Regions from separate parts of the Mesorhizobium sp. WSM4904 genome, predicted to be linked through region 1. Evidence: riboswitches for the same ligand, from Rfam matches in the RefSeq annotation. Region 1 holds a riboswitch; the other holds the start of a gene.
The links. A riboswitch is a leader RNA that binds a small molecule or an ion and turns the genes downstream of it on or off. The one in region 1 is predicted to bind S-adenosylmethionine.
Positions count from the first base shown of each region.

Region 2: linked by a shared signal. The riboswitch ahead of QAZ47_RS09245 (homoserine O-acetyltransferase) and the one ahead of QAZ47_RS31780 (O-succinylhomoserine sulfhydrylase) in region 1 are both predicted to bind S-adenosylmethionine.

Region 1 is NZ_CP121354.1:6,579,968-6,587,215, reverse strand. Features, by position in the region: gene QAZ47_RS31785 (ceramide glucosyltransferase) at 81-1,226, shown strand; gene QAZ47_RS31780 (O-succinylhomoserine sulfhydrylase) at 1,264-2,451, opposite strand; SAM riboswitch at 2,525-2,602, opposite strand; gene QAZ47_RS31775 (2'-deoxycytidine 5'-triphosphate deaminase) at 2,749-3,843, shown strand; gene QAZ47_RS31770 (ABC transporter substrate-binding protein) at 3,977-4,702, shown strand; gene QAZ47_RS31765 (hypothetical protein) at 4,721-5,167, opposite strand; gene araD1 (AraD1 family protein) at 5,195-6,184, opposite strand; gene mmsB (multiple monosaccharide ABC transporter permease) at 6,479-7,248, opposite strand, start outside.
Region 2 is NZ_CP121354.1:1,950,190-1,957,437, reverse strand. Features, by position in the region: gene QAZ47_RS09265 (DUF2125 domain-containing protein) at 13-1,011, shown strand; gene QAZ47_RS09260 (sugar kinase) at 1,020-1,955, shown strand; gene QAZ47_RS09255 (prephenate/arogenate dehydrogenase family protein) at 2,316-3,251, opposite strand; gene hisC (histidinol-phosphate transaminase) at 3,258-4,319, opposite strand; SAM riboswitch at 4,508-4,585, shown strand; gene QAZ47_RS09245 (homoserine O-acetyltransferase) at 4,653-5,822, shown strand; gene metW (methionine biosynthesis protein MetW) at 5,902-6,516, shown strand; gene QAZ47_RS09235 (glycosyltransferase) at 6,663-7,248, shown strand, end outside.

The DNA.
Region 1 (7,248 bases):
AGAAACTATGCGGGCGACTCGGGCGCTCTGTCGACTGATGAAACGGCCGCGGGCGGCCCTTCCGGAGTGACCAGAACTCGATGGAACTGACCTTTGCAGCCGCCTTTGCTTCGTCAGCCCTTCTTCTTTCCAATTTTGCCAGCATCCTGCTCGCCTCGTCGCGATTGAAGCCCAGGCGCCTCATTCCCCCGTTCGCCGGCAAGCAGCCGCCGGTCTCCATCATCGTGCCGTCGCGCGGCGTCGAGCCATTCGCCGAGGAGACGCTCAAGCGCGCCTTCTCGCTCGACTGGCCGCGTTATGAGCTGATCTTCTGCGTCACCCAACCGGAAGACCCTGTGGTCAAGTTGATCAATGCCGCGATCGCGCGCTTCCCGAACGTGCCGGCGCGGCTCTTGATCGGCGAGGACAGGATCAGCGCCAATCCCAAGCTCAACAACTGCGTCAAGGGCTGGCTGGCGGCCCGGCACGACTGGGTGATTCTCGCCGATTCCAACGTGCTGATGCCCAAGGACTATGTCCAGCACCTGATGGCGGCCTGGCGACGGAATACCGGCCTCGTCTGCTCGACGCCGGTCGGCTCGCGGCCGGACGGCTTCTGGGCCGAGGTCGAATGCGCTTTCCTCAACACGCTGCAGGCGCGCTGGCAATATGCCGGCGAGGCGGTCGGCCTTGGCTTCGCTCAGGGCAAGAGCATGTTGTGGAACAAGTCGATGCTCGACGCAAACGGCGGCATACAGGCGCTGGCCGCCGAGGCCGCCGAGGATGCGGCGGCCACCAAGCTGATCAACAGCCTGGGCCTCCGGGTCAACCTCGTGGCCTCGCCCTTCGAACAGCCGCTCGGCCAGCGCACGCTCGCCGAAGTCTGGTCGCGCCAGGCGCGCTGGGCGCGGCTGCGCCGCGTCACCTTCCCGCAGTTCTTCGCGCCCGAGATCCTGACCGGCGTGGTTGTGCCGCTGATTTTCGCGCTGATTGCGGCGGCAAGCGCCGGCGTCAGCCTCCCCACCACGGCGCTTTGCGTGCTGGCGGTCGCCTATGTGCCGGAGTGCCTGCTTGCATGGTCCAAGGGCTGGTACCTGTCGCCGCGCAGCGTCACCGCGATGATCGTGCGCGACGCCATGCTTCCCATCGTCTGGTCGCGCGGCTGGCTGGGCGGCGTCGTCGAATGGCGCGGCAACGCCATGACGATCCGCACCGGGGAGATGACCGAACTCGAAGAGATTGCCTGAGCCGGCTGCGGCTCAAGCAATCTCTTTGCGGCCACCGTTACCGCGCTGCCCTCAGCGCCTGTTCGACGTCGTTGAGCAGATCGTCTGTATCCTCCAGACCGACGGAGAGCCTGAGCGTGCCGGGCCCGATGCCGAGTTCGGCGCGCGCCTCGTCGCTCAGGTTCTTGTGCGTCGTCGTGGCCGGATGGGTGATCAGGCTCTTGGCGTCACCGAGATTGTTGGAGATCAGCACGATGTCGAGCGCGTTCTGGAGGGCGAAGGCCGCCTGCTTGCCGCCCTTGACGTCGATACAGATCAGCGTCGAGCCGCCAGACATCTGCTTCCTGACGACGTCCGCCTGCGGATGGTCGGCCCGCCCCGGATAGATGACGCGGGCGATCTCCGGCCGGCCGGCCAGGAAGTCCGCGATCCTGCCGGCGCTTTCCGTCTGCTGGCGCACGCGCAGCGGCAGAGTCTCCAGACCTTTCAGCAGCGTCCAGGCGTTGAAGGGCGACAGGCTCGGGCCAGTGTGCCGGAAATAGTCGTGCAGGTTCTCATCGATCCATTTCTTGTCCGACAGGATGACGCCGCCGAGGCAGCGGCCCTGTCCGTCGATATGCTTGGTCGCCGAATAGACCACGACATGGGCGCCGAGCTGCAATGGCTTCTGCTGCAGCGGCGTGGCGAATACGTTGTCGACGATCAGCCTCGCGCCGATCGAATTGGCTAAAGCGGCGACGGCGGCGATGTCGACCACTTCCAGCGTCGGGTTGGTCGGGCTTTCCAGGAAGAACAGCTTGGTGTTCGGCCTGACCGCTTTTTCCCAGTTGGCGATGTCGGTGCCGTCGACCAGCGTCGCCTCGATGCCGTAGCGCGGCGCCAGCGTCTCGACCACCCAGCGGCAGGAGCCGAACAGCGCCCGCGCCGCAACGATGTGGTCGCCCGCCTTCACGCTGCAGAGCAGGGCGGCGGACACGGCTGCCATGCCGGAAGCAGTGGCGCGGGCATCCTCCGCGCCTTCCAGCGCGCACATGCGCTTCTCGAACATGTCGACGGTCGGGTTGGCGTAGCGCGAATAGATGAAGCCCGGCTCCTCGCCTTTGAAGCGGGCTTCCGCGGCTTGCGCCGTTTCGTAGACATAGCCCTGGGTGAGGTACATCGCCTCGGCGGTCTCGCCGAAGCCGGAACGCAGTGTGCCGCCATGCACGAGTGCCGTCTGAGGCTTCCAGTTACGCGTCTTGGTCATCGCCCTAATTCCACTCGCAAAGAACAGTCCAAACACAAAAAAACCGGCCGCGATGTCGCAACCGGTCCATATGGCCTCGCGGCCAGCGGTCCTTTAGCGACTTGTTTAACGTGGCTGCAAGCCGACCGGCCAAATCACCACGGGATAACGACCCTTTAGACCCGCGCCACGCTTGCGTCAATTGCCGGCTTGATTAAGAGGTTTGTACCAGGCAGGTAGCGCAAGCCCGTTTACGGTTTTCGGCAGGAGCCTGCAAAAGAACCACGCGCTTGCCCGGCCTTCGATCGGAGCCAGACCTTGCGGCAGACAGGCATTCTTCCGGATCAGGACATCGCGGCGCTGTTTGAGGCGAATGCGCTGAAGTCGCCGCGCGCGCTCGACAGCGACCAGATCCAGCCGGCCAGCCTCGATCTCAGGCTCGGCGACACCGCCTTTCGTGTGCGCGCCTCCTTCCTGCCCGGTCCCGATCATCTGGTGGCCGACAAGCTCGACCGGCTGAAGCTGCACGAGATCAGCCTTGCCGAAGGTGCGGTGCTGGAGACGGGCTGCGTCTACATCGTGCCGCTGCTCGAGAGCCTGGCGCTGCCGGCGGAAGTGTCGGCTTCCGCCAACCCGAAGAGCTCGACCGGGCGGCTGGACATCTTCACGCGTGTCATGACCGACCGCGGCCACGAGTTCGACAAGATCGCGGCCGGCTACCATGGCCCGCTCTACCTCGAGGTCAGCCCGCGCACCTTCCCGATCGTCGTGCGCGCCGGCTCGCGGCTGTCGCAGATCCGCTTCCGCATCGGCAACGCGGTGCTCTCGGAGAGCGAACTGCGCGACCTCCACCGCGCTGAGATGTTGGTCGCCACCGAGCCGCCCAACATCTCCGGCGGCGGCATCGCGCTCTCCATCGATCTCGACGGCGACAAGGACGGCCTTGTCGGCTATCGCGGCAAGCACCACACCGGCCTCGTCGACGTCGACAAGCGCGCCGCGCAGGACGTCGTCGACTTCTGGGAGCCGCTCTACAAGAGCGGCGCCGGCGAGCTGGTCCTCGACCCGGACGAGTTCTACATCCTGGTCTCTCGCGAAGCCGTGCACGTGCCGCCGCTCTATGCCGCCGAGATGACGCCCTTCGATCCGCTAGTCGGCGAGTTTCGCGTCCACTATGCCGGCTTCTTCGACCCGGGCTTCGGCCATTCCGCCGCCGGCGGCAGCGGCAGCCGCGCCGTGCTCGAAGTGCGCAGCCACGAGGTGCCGTTCATCCTCGACCACGGCCAGATCGTCGGTCGCCTGGTCTACGAGCATATGCTCAAGCGCCCACGGGCGCTTTACGGCACCGATCTCGGCTCCAACTATCAGGCGCAAGGGCTCAAGCTCTCCAAGCATTTCCGCGCCGCGCGCTGAGCTCCGCGGCAGCCAGACTGTGCTTGCCTGGCCAACCGCACCATGCTTGGCTGCGCGTAACTGGCATAGAACCTGATCGAGGGAGACGAAAATGCGGATATCCAGATGGATCATATCGGCAGCGGCCGCAGCCATGCTGGCGCTCGGCGCCGGTTCGGCAGGCGCAGCGGAAAAGATCAAGATCGGCACCGAGGGCGCCTATCCGCCCTTCAACACCATCACGCCGGACGGCAAGGTCGAGGGCTTCGACATCGACATCGCCAATGCGCTCTGCGCGCAGATGAAGGTCGAATGCGAGATCGTCACCCAGGACTGGGACGGCATCATTCCGGCGCTGCAGGCCAAGAAATTCGACGCCATCATCGCCTCGATGAGCATCACCGAGGAACGCAAGAAGCAGGTCGCCTTCACCCACAAATACTACACCACGCCGCTTTCGCTGGTCGCCTTGAAAGATAGCGACATCGCCTCGACCGAGCCTGCCGCTCTCGCCGGCAAGACGGTCGGCGCCCAGGCCTCGACCACCCAGGCCAACTACGCCCAGGACGTCTACGGCAAGGCCGGCGCCGAGGCGAAGCTCTATCCGACCCAGGAAGAGGCGGTCACCGATCTCCTCAACGGCCGGCTCGACGCCGTCATCTCGGACAAGTTCGTGCTGGTCGACTGGATGAAGAAGGCGAGCGACGGCTGCTGCAAGCTGGTCGGCGACGTCAAGGGCACTGAGACCGAGGCCGGTATCGCCGTGCGCCTGGAGGACACCGCGCTACGCGACAGGCTGAACGCCGCCATTGACGCCATCGTCGCCGACGGCACCTACAAGAAGATCCAGGCGAAATATTTCGACTTCGATATCTATTGAAGCCGGAGCTGCCTTCGGTCAGCCGCGAAACAGCGCCTGTTTCGCGGCGCCGAGGCACGCGTTGAAGCTGCCGACAAAAAGCAGCTCGCGTCCAGCTAGATGCGTTTTACCCCAGAATGAAGCCTGTCGCGTGGCATCAAGCGATGCCTTTGATCCCTTCAACGGGAATAGCTGATCGTTCACGCACCCAAGAACATAGGCACGAGCGGAGTCAATGCGGCAAGGCTTGGCTCTGTCGTTCAATGTGGCGCCACGAAGTTGTGAAATCCGTAGATCGGCATTTCGCATCAGGAAGCTGGTTTGATTTCGTGAATATCCGGTGCCCAGCAGTCGGTTGGTCATCAGGGCGCGCGCCTCGCTATAGGAGGTCTTGCTGCATTGTGCGGCGCCATAGGCCGCGGATGACCAGCAAGCGATCAACAGAGCGATGCCCAGATTTCTGGCGCTTGGCGGAATATGGCCCATTGATCCGGTTCCAAGTTGTTCGCGAGATCACAGCGCCTTCACCGCCACCTTCACCGGCTTTTCGATCTCCAGCGGGTTGCGCAGCGGCAGGCCGAAATCCTTGGCCTCGATCTCGAACACGTCGCCGGCCTCGGTCCTGATGCCGTCGGCGAAGGAGAGCGTCGCGGTGCCGAACATGTGCACATGCACGTCGCCTGGCTGGCGGAAGGCTGAATATTTGAAGTGATGATGCTCGAGATTGGCGATGGTGTGCGACATGTTCGCTTCGCCCGACAGGAACGGCTTTTCCCAAAGCACCTTGCCGTCGCGCCAGATGCGCGATGAGCCTCTGATGTCGGCGGGCAGGTCGCCGATCAGGATTTCCGGTCCGAACGAGGCGTTGCGCAGCTTGGAGTGGGCGAGGAAAAGGTAGTTCACCCGCTCGGTCACATGGTCGGAGAATTCGTTCGACAGCGTGAAGCCGACCCGGAACGGCGCGCCGTCATCGCCGATGACATAAATGCCGGCGATCTCCGGCTCCTCGCCGGCGTCCTGCGCGAAGGCCGGCGACATCAGCGCCGCGCCCGGCGCCACCGCCATGGTGCCGTTGCCCTTGTAGAACCACTCCGGCTGCACGCCGATCTGGCCCTTGGCCGGCTTGCCGCCTTCCAGCCCCATGCGGAACATCTTCATGGAATCGGTGAGTTGCTCTTCGCCGTCGCTGAGCTTCTTGTGCATGGAATCGCGCGTCGCGGCGGAGCCGAGATGCGTCAGTCCGGTGCCGGTGAGGTGCAGATGCGCGGGGTCCGGATGGTTGATTGGCGACACCAGCCGCCCCTTCTTGTAGGCGGCGTCGAGGTCGACCGTCTCGCCATAGCCCTTGCGCTCGATCAGCGCTTCGAGACCGGTGCCGGTGCGCGCCGCCTCCATCGCCAGCGAATAGACGCTGCGCGCGCCGTTGATGATCCGGGTCTTGCCGCCGCTGCGGGCAACGACGCGGATCGTCTCGGCGTCGTCGAGGATCTGGGAAATCAGCATGATGAACCCTCTCTCTTTTGCCTTGGCCGGGCTGCCGACAGCAAAAACCCCGACCAGCGCGGCCCGGACCGATCCGTGCCACGGTTGAAACTCTTCGTCCGGATTGCGCTCGCGAGCCCGGTCCTTCGGGGGACTTCTTGGCGCCGACGGGTTGCCGGCAGCTCCGCGATCTGGACCCGTATGCCTCCTGCTTCCTCGCCGGAGCGGTTCAGCCTAGTAGCTGGCCCGCTCCAAATATTTGTTTTTGCGCAATTCCGGATGGAAAACCGCCATTCCGGAATTGCCCTCGCCCTGTCAGGCCTTGTTCTTGTTGTAGACGTCGAAGATGACGGCGCCGAGCAGCACCAGGCCCTTGACCACCTGCTGCCAGTCGACATTGACGCCCATGATCGACATGCCGTTGTTCATCACACCCATGATGAAGCCGCCGACCACGGCGCCGATGACCTGTCCGACGCCGCCCATCGCCGAGGCGCCGCCGATGAAGACGGCCGCGATCACGTCGAGCTCGCTGCCGAGACCCGCGGCCGGCACGGCCTGGCCGAGGCGCGCCGCGATGATCAGGCCGCCGAGCGCCGACAGCACGCCCATGTTGATGAAGACGAGCAGCGTCAGCCTTTCGGTATTGATGCCCGACAGCTGCGCCGCCTTGGCGTTGCCGCCCATGGCATAGATGCGGCGGCCGATGGTCATGCGCTTGGTGACGAAGACGAACAGCGAGATGAGCACGCCCATCACCATAAGCACGACCGGCAGGCCTTTGTAGCTCGCGAACTGGAAGACCAGGAAGAGCGCCAGCGCGCTGCCCACCAGCGTCTTGATGACGAACAGCGGGAAGGGCTCGGCCTCGTAGCCGTGGCGCTCGCGCTTGCGGCGGGCCCTCAGCCCGAAATAGGCATAGGCGAGCACCGCGACCACGCCCAGCACAACCGTCGTCATATGCAGCGTAAGGCCGCTGCCGACGATGGTCTTGCCGGCAGCATTCACCGTCGGTGGGATCAGCGTCAGCGGGCCGATGACGTCCGGGATGAAGCCTGAGCTCAGCGCCTTGAAGTCAGGCGGAA
Region 2 (7,248 bases), 2.0 Mb from region 1:
GAGAGCCGCAGCATGACGTCAAGTGACGAGCCATCGCGCAAACCTGGCCGCCGGCTGTTCTGGCTTGCCGCGTTCATAGTCGCGCTGTTCGCCATCTACAGCGCCGGCTGGTTCTATCTTGCCGGCCGCCTCAAGACGGAGGCCGACCAGGCCGTGGCCAACCTCGGTACCAAAGGCATCGCCGCCGGCTGCGCCAACCTTACCGTCAGCGGCTATCCGCTGAGCTTCGCCGTTTCCTGCGACAGCCTGGCCTATCAGGATGACGCCAAGAGCATTGCCGCCTCCACCGGCAGCTTCAACGCCGTCGCAGGGATCACACAGCCTCTGTCGCCGGTGGCCGATGTGCGGGGCCCGCTCCGAACCTCGGTGCCGGGCATGCCGCCGCTTTGGATCGACTGGGACAGGCTGAGCGCGACGGTCAAACTGTCCTGGCCCCTGCCGCGGCGCGTTTCGCTGCAGGCCGAAGGCCTGTCGGGCCAGACCGACCCGGCCGACGATTCCGATCCGGCCGAATTGTTCTACGCGGCAAACGCGGCCGGGCAGTTGGAGCCCAAGGAGCAGGACGTCGTCTATACCGGCAGCGTCGGCGATCTCGAGATCAACGCCAACGCGATCGGCGGCCGCGTGCTGCCGGCGCTGGACGGCGGCGGCGAGGCGACGGTGAAGAACGGTGTCGCGCTGATCGCGGCGCCGCCGAAAAGCCTGCGCGGCCAATCGGTCGATATCGCCAAGCTCGACCTGTCGTCGGGAACGGCGCGCGTGACCGTGTCCGGACCGATCTCGGTCGACGCGGACGGCCTGGTCGATGCCAATCTGACGATCAAGCTCAAGGACCCGAAAGCGGTGGCGGCCATCCTCGGCGGCGCCATTCCCGAGCACAAAAGCGAGATCGAGCAGGGTTTTGCCGGCCTGGCCATGCTCGGCAACGAGCCGTCCATGCCGCTCAGGATCGTCAAGGGCAAGGCTTCGCTCGGCTTCATCCCGCTGGGCAAGATCAAGCCGGTCGATTGAGGGCTGCGATGGTGGGACCCGTCAGGCTGCTCAGCGTCGGCGCGTTCACCCTCGACACGATCCTGCGTGTCGACACGCTGCCCACGCATCAGGGCAAGTTCATCGCCAGCGACGGCATCCAGATCGCCTCTGGCATGGCGACGAGCGCCGCCTGCGCCGCGCATCGCCTGGGCGCCAGCGTATCGCTTTGGGCGAGTGCGGGTGACGATGCGGTCGGCGATCGGCTGGTCGCCGAGATCGAGGCGGAAGGCGTCGATTGCAGCCTGATCCGCCGCGTCGCCGGCGCGCGCTCGGCGCTGGCCGCGATCCTGGTGGATGCTCATGGCGAGCGCGTCATCGTGCCGTTCTATGACAGACAAGCGCAGGCCGATCCCGAGACGCTGCCGCTTGCCGATCTTTCCGCCTTTGACGCCGTGCTTGTGGACGTGCGCTGGCCGGGCGCCGCGGCGCTCGCCTTGACGGCCGCGCGGGGCGCCGGCCGCCCGGCGATCCTCGACGCCGACACCGCGCCGGTCGAGGTGCTGGAGCGGCTTTTGCCTTTAGCCTCGCATATCGTGGCCTCGGAGCCGGCGGCGCGTATCGTTTGCGGTCATGCGCTCGACCCGGAAAGCGCCTGCGCCGACCTCGCTTCGCGCACCGACGCCTTTGTCGCGGTGACAGGAGGCGCCGCCGGAACCTGGTGGCACGACCAAGAAGCCGGCCGCATCCGCCATGTCGAGGCGCCGAAGGTCAAGGCGGTGGACACGCTGGCCGCCGGCGACGTCTTCCACGGCGCCTTTGCCGTCGGTCTTGCCGAAGCCATGCCGCCCGAGCAGGCGCTGCGCTTTGCCAGTGCCGCCGCCGCGCTCAAATGCCTGCGCTTCGGCGGCCGGCTCGGCGCGCCGAACAAGGCCGAGACAATGGCGATGATGGCAGCCCACTGGCCGCCGTCGGCCCAGGGCTAGTGGCACTGCACAGGGATTTGACCGATCAGCTCCGTTTGCGTTGGCAGGCGGTATGCGTTGGAGGTTGGCCTAAACGCCCATCGCGATCGTCATTCCAGGGCGGAGCAGGAGCGAAGCTCCGTCGCGAAGACCTTGGAATCCATGCCGTTACCTTCGCCAGGGAGTGCAACGGAGTAGAATTCTGCACCGTGGCGGCACTTCCAAGTCACGGAATGGATTCTATGGTCTGCGCTGCGTCGCTTCGCTCCTTGCTCCGCCATAGAATGACGAGGTTGGAAAGGCTTCAGCCAATCTCCAAGGCTGCCAATGCAGACGTAGCCGACGCATCAAAATCCGGTGCCGGGAAATTAAGGAACCCGCCTACGATTTGACCGGGTGTTCGACCGCCTGACGTCCGAAATCCGGCACGTCGATGTCCTGGCCGGCCTCGATGATCGAGCGGCGGATGGCGCGTGTGCGGGTGAAGAGGTCGAACAGCTTCTCGCCGTCGCCCCATCGGATCGCCCGCTGCAGCGAGGCAAGATCCTCCGAGAAGCGCGCCAGCATCTCAAGGATCGCGTCCTTGTTGTGCAGGCACACATCGCGCCACATGGTCGGGTCGGAGGCAGCCAGTCGAGTGAAGTCGCGAAAGCCGGAAGCGGAGTATTTGATGACTTCCGTCTTGGTCACCGATTCCAGGTCGTCGGCGGTGCCGACGATGTTGTAGGCGATGATGTGCGGCAGGTGCGAGACGATCGCAAGGGTCATGTCGTGATGCTGCGGGTCCATCGTGTCGATGTTCGAGCCGCAGCGCCGCCAGAATTCGGAGAGCTTCTCCAGAGCCTTGGCATCGGTTCCCGGCAGCGGCGTGAAGATGCACCAGCGGTTGTCGAAGAGATCGGCGAAGCCGGCGTCCGGACCCGACTTTTCCGTGCCCGCCAGCGGATGGCCCGGGATGAAATGCACGCCCTCCGGCACATGCGGCTCAATCTGCGCGATCACCGAAGCCTTGGTCGAGCCGACGTCGGTCAGGATCGCCCCCTTCTTCAGCGCCGGCGCGATCTCGGCGGCGACCTCGCCGGACGACCCGACCGGAACCGAGACGATAACGAGATCCGCGTCGCGCGCCGCTTCCTTGGCCTCGGTCGTGTAGGAATCGCCGAGACCGAGTTCCTCGGCCCGCCTCAGCGTCGATGTGCTGCGCGTCGCGATGGCGATATGGCGCGCCAGGCCTTCGCGGCGGATGACGCGGGCGAGCGACGAGCCGATCAGGCCGATGCCGACCAGCGCTATTTTCTCGAACATCGGTGAGGTCATGGTGTTCTAGCTTTTCAGGAAATTCGTCAGCGCTTCGACGACGCCGCGATTGGCCTCTTCGGTGCCGATGCTCATACGCAGCGCATTGGGGAAGCCGTAACCGGTGACGCGACGCAGGATGTAGCCGCGTGCGCTCAGATAGTCGTCCGCCGCCGCCGCCGAATGCCGCTTGTCATCGGGAAAATGGATCAGCACGAAATTGCCGACGCTGGGCGTGACGCGCAGCCCGAGCAGGGTCACCTGCTCGCTGACCCAGGCCAGCCATTTCTCGTTGTGCGCCACGCTGCGCTCGACATGGGCGCGGTCGCGGATGGCCGCGATGCCCGCCTCGATCGCGGTTGCGTTGACGTTGAAGGGACCGCGCACCCGATTGATGGCATCGACGATATGCGCCGGCCCGTACATCCAGCCGACGCGCGCCCCGCCGAGGCCGAGCTTGGAGAAGGTGCGCGTCATGACGACGTTCTCGGAACTGCCCGCCAGCTCGATGCCGGCCTCGTAGTCGTTACGGCGTACATATTCGGCATAGGCGGCGTCGAGCACCAGAAGCACGTTCTTCGGCAGTCCGGCATGCAGCCGGCGCACTTCCTGGAAAGGCACGTAGGTGCCGGTCGGATTGTTGGGATTGGCAAGGAAGACGATCCGCGTCGCCGGCGTGACGGCGGCGAGGATCGCGTCGATGTCGGCGCGCTCGTCGGTTTCCTTGACTGCCACCGGCTTCGCGCCGGCCGCCTGGATGTAGATCTTGTAGACCATGAAGGCATGTTCGGTGAACACGGCCTCGTCTCCCGGCGCAAGATAGGTCTGTGCCAAGAGCCCCAGGATCTCGTCGGAGCCGTTGGAGCAAACGATGTTTGCCGGGTTGAGGCCGTGCACTTCAGCGATCGCCTCGCGCAGCCGGCGGGCGCTGCCGTCCGGATAGACGTCGAGCCTGGCAGCCACGTCCCGCGCGGCCTCGATCGCTTTCGGCGAGGGCCCGAGCGGATTCTCGTTGGACGACAGCTTATAGACCTTCGTCACGCCGGCCGGCGCGGTGCTCTTGCCCGGCACGTACGCATCGATGTCCATGATGCCCGCGCGAGGTGTTGGACGTGCCTGATCCTGCTTCATGTCACAAATCCGTCGAGAAGGCCTTCGAGGCCGCAGCGGAAATACAGGCCGTGGCCCCGAATGTCGAGTGCCGGTGCTTGCGCCACCATGCCGATCCCAGGTAGCTGCCCGTTGACGAAGCGCGGCGCTGGTCCTAGAAGAGCAGCCGGACTTCCCGTGGTGATTTGGCCGGTCGGCTTGCAGCCACGTTAAACAATTCGCTAAAGGGCCGTTTGCAACCTGTAACCGGCTTTGCGAAGGCAGGCCGGTTTTTTGTTGTCCGCCGCCGGCCGGACTGGATGGGGAATGCAAATGTCCGCTCAGCGCGTTGCAAGGACCAACAACGAGGCCGACCATCCGTCGAGCCCGGTGCTGCGGTTCGGTCCCGACAAGCCGCTGAAGCTCGATGCCGGCACGATCCTGTCGCCATTCCAGGTCGCCTACCAGACCTACGGCACCCTCAACGACGCCCGCTCCAACGCCATCCTCGTCTGCCATGCGCTGACCGGCGACCAGCATGTCGCCAACACCAATCCGGTGACCGGCAAGCCGGGCTGGTGGGAGGTGCTGATCGGCCCCGGCAAGATCATCGACACCAGCCGCTTCTTCGTCATCTGCGCCAACGTCGTCGGCGGCTGTCTCGGCTCCACCGGCCCGGCCTCGACCAATCCGGCGACAGGCCGGCCCTATGGCCTCGACCTGCCGATCATCACCATCCGCGACATGGTGCGCGCGCAACTGATGCTGGTCGACCATTTCGGCATCGAGAAGCTGTTTTGCGTGATCGGCGGCTCGATGGGGGGCATGCAGGTGCTGGAATGGGCCGCCAGCCATTCGGAACGCGTCTTCTGCGCGCTGCCGATCGCCACCGGCGCCCGCCATTCCTCGCAGAACATCGCCTTCCACGAGGTCGGACGGCAGGCCGTCATGGCCGATCCGGACTGGCATGGCGGCAAATATCTCGATTTCGGCCGGCGTCCGGAAAAGGGGCTCGCGGTGGCCCGCATGGCCGCCCATATCACCTATCTGTCGGAGGCGGCCCTTCACCGCAAGTTCGGCCGCAACCTGCAGGACCGCGAGGCGCTCACCTTCGGCTTCGATGCCGATTTCCAGATCGAAAGCTACCTGCGCCATCAAGGCATGACTTTCGTCGATCGCTTCGACGCCAACTCCTACCTCTATCTGACCCGCGCGATGGACTATTTCGACCTCGCCGCCGACCATGGCGGACGGCTGGCCGATGCCTTCGCCGGAACCAGGACGCGTTTCTGCCTGGTGTCCTTCACAAGCGACTGGCTGTTCCCGACGGAGGAAAGCCGCTCGATCGTGCATGCGCTCAATGCCGCCGGCGCCTCCGTCTCCTTCGTCGAGATCGAGACCGATCGCGGCCATGACGCCTTCCTGCTCGACGAGCCGGAACTGTTCGCGGCCATCAACGGCTTCATTGCCTCCGCCGCCCGCGCCAGGGGGCTCAGCCTATGAGCGGGTCGCGATTCGTTTGTTCTAGCCGCATTCCTGCGACGCCATCGGCTGCAAATGCCATAAGGCCGGAGGTTGCCTGATGAGCGTCAACCGCGCCCAGCGTGTCGACCTCGAGGTCGTCACCGATCTCATCCCGTCGCATTCGCGCGTGCTCGATGTCGGCTCGGGCGATGGCGTGCTTTTGGAACTGCTGCAGGAGACCAAGCAGGTCGACGGCCGCGGCCTGGAATTGTCGCAGCGCGGCGTCAACGAATGCGTGGCGCGCGGCCTCTCCGTCGTCCAGGGCGATGCCGACAAGGACCTCGAATTCTATCCCGACAAGGGTTTCGACTTCGTCGTGCTGTCGCAGACCCTGCAGGCGACCCGCAACCCGAAGCTGGTGCTCGACGAGCTGCTTCGGATCGGCAACCGCGCCATCGTCTCCTTCCCCAATTTCGGCCATTGGCGGGTGCGCTTCTCGCTGCTGATCAAGGGCAGGATGCCGGTCACCAAGGACCTGCCCTATTCCTGGTACGACACGCCGAACATCCACTTCTGCACCATCCGCGACTTCGTCAATCTGTGCGAAGAGCTCGGCGCGACGGTCGAGAAGGCGACCGCGCTCGACGCCAACGGCCAGAAGATCGGCCTGTCGATGCCGTGGTGGTTCTGGAACTTCTTCGGCCAGCAAGCGGTGTTCTTGCTGCGGCGGTAGTAGCGCTCGAATCTGTTCTCCTCGCTCGCAGCACAGCCGCGAATGTCGGTGGAGCACCAAATATTTGCATTGTTGTTTCTGTCATTTGACAGCGAATTGAGACGGCTATACTGACCTCAATCAGGCAACATGGTGGGTGAACAGCGATGGTCGGCGATCTCCCGACTTATTCAGTCGTCGTGGAAATGGAAAATGCCAAGTCGATCGACTGGGACGAGATCGGCGTTGGGCTGACCATCCTGGCGGATGAAATCGCCTCGGTTTCGGCGGCCGGTCTCGCAAGCCCGAAAGTCGTCATCTCGCACGCCGGGCACGACGCGGACGCCCCGTCGCTGCAGGACCACATCAATAGGGAAGCACCACGGCTGAAAGAGGTGGCCGAGCTTCGCTTCGCCGCCTGTCCCGGCGGCCGCTATTACGAACTCAAGAACAACGGAGTCCTGGCAACCGACACGGACATTGTGATCTTCATGGACTCAGACACGGTTCCGGAACCGGGCTGGCTGTCGATCCTGCTCGGCCCGTTTCAGAAACCCGGGACCGTTTGCGTCAACGGCTATACCTACCTTTTCTACGACGATTTCTTCTCGCGAACCTTTGCGCTGATCTGGTTCTTCCCTATGGCTCGGGGAGACGAGAAATTCGCCGCGAAACGGGCGATCAACGCCAACAACGTCGCCTTCCGGCGCGACTGGATCGCCAGCCATCCCTTCCCGCAGAACAATGGATTCA